2 regions of the Serratia sp. LTN-2 genome follow, and region 1 is predicted to be linked to the other one. Evidence: predicted binding sites of a transcription regulator. Region 1 holds the regulator's gene; the other holds the start of a gene.
What was found. Region 1 encodes PhoB, which activates phosphate uptake and scavenging genes when phosphate is short. Its sites were predicted from a motif close to CTGTCATAAAACTGNCNNAT; they were not measured.
Positions count from the first base shown of each region.

Region 2: a site for PhoB is predicted at 916-935, ahead of ugpB (sn-glycerol-3-phosphate ABC transporter substrate-binding protein UgpB). Genes of this name have one in related genera too.

Region 1 is NZ_JCAXDO010000004.1:144,812-148,811, reverse strand. Features, by position in the region: gene phoR (phosphate regulon sensor histidine kinase PhoR) at 1-1,241, opposite strand, end outside; gene phoB (phosphate response regulator transcription factor PhoB) at 1,266-1,955, opposite strand; gene sbcD (exonuclease subunit SbcD) at 2,171-3,403, shown strand; gene sbcC (exonuclease subunit SbcC) at 3,400-4,000, shown strand, end outside.
Region 2 is NZ_JCAXDO010000006.1:249,072-253,071, forward strand. Features, by position in the region: gene AC6BYQ_RS14665 (aminotransferase-like domain-containing protein) at 1-841, shown strand, start outside; gene ugpB (sn-glycerol-3-phosphate ABC transporter substrate-binding protein UgpB) at 1,154-2,473, shown strand; gene ugpA (sn-glycerol-3-phosphate ABC transporter permease UgpA) at 2,552-3,439, shown strand; gene ugpE (sn-glycerol-3-phosphate ABC transporter permease UgpE) at 3,436-4,000, shown strand, end outside.

The DNA.
Region 1 (4,000 bases):
CCGATCCCCGGTTCGCTGAGGATCTCCAGCCGCGCGTCGTGATGGCTGAGCGCGTGTTTGACGATCGCCAGCCCCAGCCCGCTGCCGCCGGTCTGGCGCGAACGGGCCTTGTCGACGCGATAAAAACGCTCGGTCAGGCGCGGAAGGTGCTCGGCGGCGATGCCCGGCCCGTTGTCGCTGACCTGGAACTGCGCACCATGTGCCGTCTGCTGCCAGCTGACTTCGATATGGGTGCCCTTCGGCGTGTGGTTGACCGCGTTGTATACCAGGTTAGACACCGCGCTGCGCAACTGGTCTTCATTGCCGAACACTTTGAGCTGTTCGTTCACCCGGAAAGCGATCTCGTGATTACCGCCGCTCAGCGATTGCGCCTCGCGCTGCAACACCCGCAGCATCAGCGGGATATCCACCCGTTCGTTCATGTCGACATTGGGCGCCGCCTCGATGCGCGACAGCGTCAGCAGCTGTTTGACCAGCCCGTCCATCCGGCGGGTCTGCTCTTGCATGGTGCTCAGCGCCTTGCTGCGCAGCGATCCGTCCTGCTCTTCGTCGCCCATCATTTCCAGGTAGCCCTGCAGCACCGTCAACGGCGTGCGCAGCTCATGGCTGACGTTGGCGAAGAAGTTGCGCCGCGCCCCTTCCAGCTGGCGCATCTGGGTGACGTCGCGCGCCACCATCAGCAGTTGCCCTTCGGAATAGGGCATCACGCGGAATTCGACGTAATGTTCGTTGTTCAACTGCAGCGTCAGCGGGCGCGAAAACTCCTGCTGTTGCAAATAGTGGCTGAACTCCGGATAACGCAGCAGGTTGAGGATGTGCTGGCCGTTGTCTTCCGGCCAGCGGAAGCCGAGCAGATGCTGCGCCAGACCGTTGCACCAGAAGATATTGCCTTCGACGGTGGTCATCACCACCGCGTCAGGCAGCGATTCGGCCCCGCTGCGAAAGCGCTTGATCAGCAGCGCCAGCTCGCGGCGGCGGCGGCGGTTGCGCTGCTGCATCTGATACAGGCCATAGAACAACGGCTCCCAGCTCCAGCGGCCGGGCGGCGGCGTCATGCTGCGGTCGATCCACAGCCAATGGGAGAGTTTGAGCTGGTTGTAGAAATTCCACACCAGCGCAGCCAGCGCAGAGGCCAGCAGGAACCAGGGCAGATAACCGAAAATCAGCCCCAGCAGTAAGGCGGGCAGACAAAAAAGAGCCAGCTCCAGAGCCAGCCTCTTCCACGACAGACGTTCTAACACGGCATATTCTCCAGCGCGGCGCGATCAGTAGCGCGTTGAGAACCGGTAGCCGGTGCCCCGAACGGTTTGAACCATTTTATCATGCCCACTGGTTTCTAACGCCTTGCGGAGCCGACGGATATGCACGTCAACGGTACGGTCTTCCACATAAACGTTAGTGCCCCAGACGTGATTAAGCAACTGCTCGCGGCTATAAACCCGCTCCGGGTGGGTCATAAAGAAGTGCAGCAGCTTGAACTCGGTCGGCCCCATGTCCAGCGCCTGATCGTTCGCCATCACGCGGTGGGAGGACGGATCCAGGCTCAGTCCTTGCATTTCAATCACTTCTTCCACCGCCATCGGTGAAATACGGCGCATGACCGCTTTGATGCGTGCCACCAGCTCCTTGGGCGAGAACGGCTTGGTGATGTAATCATCCGCCCCCACTTCCAGGCCGCGCACCCGGTCTTCCTCTTCGCCGCGCGCGGTCAACATCATCACCGGGATATCGCGGGTCAGCGCTTCGCGCTTCATATGCTTGATAAACTGAATGCCGGAACCGCCGGGCAGCATCCAATCGAGCAACACCAAATCAGGGAACGGCTCAGACAGGCGCGTCACGGCGCTGTCATAATCCTCGGCTTCCAACGGTTGGTAACCATTCTGTTCCAACACAAAGCACACCATCTCACGGATCGGCGCTTCGTCTTCCACCACCAGTATGCGTCTTGCCATCGTCAATCCTGCCAATGTGTTAGCGACTTTGCGGGCGCCATTATGCGTCAGTTTTGTGACACTTTTATGAAAAAAAGCGGCTGTTATAGGCAGTAAGCATAGCGATTATTTCCCATAGTAAAGAAAAATCATTCCGCTGCCCTCGCCATTGCGCCGGGACAGCCGGCGCCGCGGCCTTTATAATCATCGCCATTACCTTTGCACCCGGGAGTGTCATGCGCCTGATCCACACCTCTGACTGGCACCTTGGCCAGTACTTTTTCACCAAAAGCCGCGCCGCCGAGCACCAGGCTTTTCTGAACTGGCTGATCGAACAGGTAGAGCAGCAGCAGGTGGATGCGCTGATCGTCGCCGGGGATCTGTTCGATACCGGCTCGCCGCCCAGCTACGCCCGCGAACTGTACAACCGCTTCGTGGTGGAACTGCAGCACACCGGCTGCCAACTGGTGGTGCTGGGCGGCAACCACGATTCGGTGGCGACGCTGAACGAATCGCGTGAACTGCTCTCCTGCCTGAACACCACGGTGATCGCGAGCGCGCAAGGCGCCCCCGAACAGCAGATCCTGGTGCTGAACCGGCGCGACGGCCAGCCGGGCGCGGTGCTGTGCACCATCCCGTTCTTGCGGCCACGCGATCTGCTCACCAGCCGCGCCGGCGAATCCGGCGCGCAGAAACAGCAGGCGTTACAGGAAGCCATCGCCGAACATTACCAAACGCTGTATCAGGCGGCCTGCGAGCGCCGCGACCAATTGGGCCTGCCGCTGCCGATCGTCGCCACCGGCCACCTGACCACCGTCGGCGTCACCACCTCCGACTCGGTGCGCGACATCTATATCGGCACCCTCGACGCCTTTCCGGCGCAGGCCTTTCCTCCCGCCGACTATATCGCGTTGGGCCACATCCACCGCGCGCAGAACGTCGCCAAATCGGAGCACATTCGCTATAGCGGCTCGCCGATCCCGCTCAGCTTCGATGAACTGGGCAAAGCCAAAAGCGTCTTTATGGTCGATTTCGCCGACGGCGCTTTGCAGCAGGTGGAAGCGTTAACGATCCCGCAGTTTCAGCCCATGCAGCTGATCAAAGGCGATCTGGCCGAGATCGAACGGCAGCTGCGGCAGTTTGCCGATTATGACGGTGAGCTGCCGGTGTGGCTGGATATCGAAGTGGCGACGCAGGACTACCTCAGCGACATCCAGCGCCGCATTCAGCTGCTGGCGGACGAGCTACCGGTGGAAGTGGTGCTGCTGCGGCGCAGCAAAGAACAGCGCCGCCAGGCGATCGCACAGCAGGATAAGGAAACGCTCAACGAACTGAGCGTCAATGAAGTGTTCGAGCGGCGCCTGGCGCAGGAGATTGAGCTGCCCGAAACGCGCCAACAGCGGATGCGCCAAATGTTCCGCCAGGTGGTCGAGGCGGTGCAGCACAACGCCGAGGAGAACAACCCATGAAAATCCTCAGCCTGCGCTTAAAAAACCTCAACTCGCTGCAGGGCGAATGGAAGATTGACTTCACCGCCGAGCCGTTCGCCAGCAACGGTCTGTTCGCCATTACCGGCCCGACCGGCGCGGGCAAAACCACCCTGCTGGACGCCATCTGCCTGGCGCTATACCACCAGACGCCGCGCCTCAACGTCACGCCAAGCCAGAATGAACTGATGACCCGCCATACCGCCGAATCGTTGGCGGAAGTCGAGTTCGAGGTCAAGGGCGTCGGCTATCGCGCCTTCTGGAGTCAGCGCCGCGCCAAAAACGCGCCGGACGGCAACCTGCAGGCGCCGAAAGTCGAACTGGCGCGCCGCGAAGACGGCAAGATCCTGGCGGACAAAGTGCGCGACAAGCTGGAGATCACCGCCGCCATCACCGGGCTGGACTTCGGCCGCTTCACCAAGTCGATGATGCTGTCTCAGGGGCAGTTCGCCGCCTTCCTCAACGCCGACGCCAACGATCGCGCCGAGCTGTTGGAAGAACTGACCGGCACCGAAATCTACGGGCGATTGTCCGAACAGGTGTTCGAATCCCACAAACAGGCCAAAACCGATCTGGATG
Region 2 (4,000 bases), on a different contig from region 1:
GGGCGACGTATTCGTGGTGGAGCGCCCGACCTACCTGGCGGCGCTGCAAACGCTGGAACTGGCGGAGGCCAACATCATGTCGGTTTCGTCCGACAGCGACGGCATGGTGGTGGAAGAGTTGGCCGAGCTGCTGAAAACCCAGCGCATCAAGGGCGTGTATGTGGTGCCGAACTTCGGCAACCCCAGCGGCATCACCCTGAGCGCCGCGCGCCGCGAACTGCTGGTGAAGCTGGCCGCCGAACATAACTTCCTGATCATCGAAGACGATCCGTACGGCGAGCTGCGCTTCACCGAAGAGCGCCACCCGACGCTGCATCAGGTGTCGCAGCGGGTGCTGGGCAACACCGACCACATCATCTATACCTCGACCTTCTCCAAGATCCTGGCGCCGGGCCTGCGGTTGGGCTGGGCGATCCTGCCGCCGTTCCTGCTGCATAAAGTGGCGATCATCAAACAGGCGGCGGATCTGCACGCCAGCGCGCTGTCGCAGAGCATCGTCGAGTGCTACCTCGGTTTGGGCCGCCTGCCGGCGCAGATCGACAAGATCCGCGCCGCCTACAAACAGAAGGGCGAGATCCTGGCCGGTTTGGTGGAACAGGAACTGGGCGACTACATCACCTTCGATAAGCCGAAGGGCGGCATGTTCCTGTGGGCGCGTTTCCGCCAGCCGTTCAACGCCACCGAATGGCTGAACGCCACCCTGCAGCAGGGCGTGGTGTTCGTGCCGGGGGAATACTTCTTCTCCGACAATCCGGATCGTTCGACCTTCCGCCTGTCGTTCGCCACCGCCACCGAGCAACAGATGCAGGAAGCGGTGGCGCGTCTGCGCCGTTCGCTGTAATCCTCGCGGCGGCGGAGCACATGCCCGCCGCCGACATCAAACCGCCATCTTCACTTCACCTTGCCGTCATGTGGCTGTCATGTAACGGTTATTTTTCTGTCATCCGAGCATGGCATGTTATCCCCCGTCATCTTTCGAGCCGCAGCGTTGTTGGCTGCCCGGCTGCCCCCCTGTCACTTAGTTAGCTAAGCTCCAGGGTGCCAGCAGGTTGCCGCCTGGCTGCAACTCGAAAGCTATAGGGGGCACTCCCTCATCAAGAATTGATTCTTTTCGCTCACGCGCTTTTACACCAGCTTTTTTCAGGAGTTAGGCATGCTCACCTACGCTATTCGCAAAACCACGCTGTGCGTCGCGTTGACCCTGGCGGTCAGCACTCAGGCACTGGCGGCGACCGAGATCCCGTTCTGGCATTCGATGGAAGGCGAACTGGGTAAGGAAGTGGATTCCCTGGCGGAGCGCTTCAACCAGTCGCACAGCGACGTCAAGATTGTGCCGGTTTATAAAGGCAACTACGAACAGAGCCTGGCGGCGGGCATCGCCGCTTACCGCTCCGGCAAGGCGCCGGCGATCCTGCAGGTTTACGAGGTGGGCACCGCCACCATGATGGCCAGCAAGGCCATCAAGCCAGTCTACGAAGTGTTCAAAGAGGCCGGCATCAACTTCGACGAGTCGGTGTTCGTGCCGACGGTGGCCGGCTATTACACCGACAACAAGAGCGGCCATCTGCTGTCGCAGCCGTTCAACAGCTCCACGCCGGTGCTGTACTACAACAAAGACGCCTTCAAGAAGGCCGGCCTGAACCCGGATCAGCCGCCGAAAACCTGGCAGGAACTGGCGGCGGATACTGCCAAGCTGCGCGCGGCCGGCATGAAATGCGGCTACGCCAGCGGCTGGCAGGGCTGGATCCAACTGGAGAACTTCAGCGCCTGGCACGGCGTGCCGTTCGCCAGTGAAAACAACGGTTTCGGCGGTACCAACGCCAAGCTGGAGTTCAACAAGCCGCTGCAGGTCAAGCATATCGAGCTGCTCGAAGCGATGAACAAGAAGGGTGATTTCACCTACTTCGGCCGCAAAGACGAATCCACCGAGAAGTTCTACAACGGCGATTGCGCCATCACCACCGCCTCTTCCGGTTCGCTGGCGGACATCAAGCACTACGCTAAATTCAACTACGGCGTCGGCATGATGCCTTACGATGCCGACGCGAAAAACGCGCCGCAGAACGCCATCATCGGCGGGGCCAGTCTGTGGGTGATGAACGGCAAAGACGCCGCCACCTACAAGGGCGTGGCCGAGTTCCTGCAGTACCTGGCGCAGCCGGAAATCGCCGCCGAATGGCACCAGAAGACCGGCTATCTGCCGATCACCACCGCGGCTTACGATCTGACCAAGCAGCAGGGCTTCTACGACAAGAACCCGGGCGCCGACGTCGCCACTCGCCAGATGCTGAACAAGCCGCCATTGCCGTTCACCAAGGGGCTGCGCCTGGGCAACATGCCGCAGATCCGCAGCGTGGTGGATGAGGAGCTGGAAGGCGTGTGGACCGGCAAGAAAACGCCTCAGCAGGCGCTGGACGCCGCCGTGCAGCGCGGTGACGTGCTGCTGCGCCGTTTCGAAGCGTCGACCAAGTAATCCTGTGTCGCGGGCCCGGTAGACCGGGCTCGCATCTTCACGCCGATCCTCCCGCACCCGATTAATGGTTTAACGTCTATGTCATCTTCCCGTCCCGGTTTCGGCTGCAGCTGGTTGCCCTATGCATTAGTGCTGCCGCAGCTGCTGATTACCGCCGTGTTCTTTTTATGGCCCGCCGGCGAGGCGCTGTGGTATTCGGTGCAGAGTCTCGATCCGTTCGGCCTGTCCAGCCAGTTTGTCGGGCTGGATAACTTTAAGCAGCTGTTCCAGGATCCTTACTACCTCGACTCGTTCTACACCACGCTGATCTTCAGCTTCCTGGTGGCGGGCATCGGGCTGGCGGTCTCGCTGTTTTTCGCCGCGCTGGTGGACTACGTGCTGCGCGGCAGCCGCCTCTACCGCACGCTGATGATCCTGCCCTATGCGGTGGCGCCGGCAGTGGCGGCGGTGCTGTGGATCTTTCTGTTCAACCCCGGTCTCGGGTTGATCACTCACTTCCTCAATGGGCTGGGCTATAACTGGAACCATGCGCAAAACAGCGGCCAGGCGATGTTCCTGGTGGTGCTGGCCTCGGTATGGCAGCAGATAAGCTATAACTTCCTGTTTTTCCTCGCCGCGTTGCAGTCGATCCCGCGTTCGCTGGTGGAGGCGGCCGCCATCGACGGCGCCGGCCCGGTACGCCGCTTCTTCCATCTGGTGCTGCCGCTGATCGCGCCGGTGAGCTTCTTCCTGCTGGTGGTCAATCTGGTGTACGCCTTCTTCGATACCTTCCCGGTGATCGACGCCGCCACCGGCGGCGGGCCGGTGCAGTCCACCACCACGTTGATCTACAAGATCTACCGCGAAGGCTTCGCCGGATTGGATCTCTCCAGCTCCGCCGCGCAGTCGGTGATCCTGATGCTGCTGGTGATCGGCCTGACGGTGATCCAGTTCCGCTTCGTTGAACGTAAGGTGCGCTACCAATGATTGAGAATCGACGCGGGCTGGACATCTTCAGCCATGTGATGCTGATTATCGGCGTGCTGGTGGTGCTGTTCCCGCTGTACGTGGCCTTTGTCGCCGCCACGCTGGACGACAAACAGGTGTTTCAGGTGCCGATGACGCTGGTGCCCGGCGGCCACCTGTGGGAGAACATCCGCAATATCTGGCAGGGCGGCGTGGGCAACCTCAAAGTGCCGTTCTCGTTGCTGCTGCTGAACAGCGTGATCATGGCGCTGGCGATCACCTTCGGCAAGATCGCGGTGTCGGTGCTGTCGGCTTACGCCATCGTGTACTTCCGCTTTCCGCTGCGCAGCCTGTTCTTCTGGCTGATTTTCCTCACCCTGATGCTGCCGGTGGAAGTGCGTATTTTTCCGACGGTGGAGGTGATCTCCAATCTCAACCTGCTGGACAGTTACACCGGTCTGACGCTGCCGCTGATGGCCTCGGCTACCGCCACTTTCCTGCTGCGCCAGTTCTTCATGACGCTGCCGGATGAGCTGCTGGAGGCGGCGCGCATCGACGGCGCCGGGCCGATGCGTTTCTTCT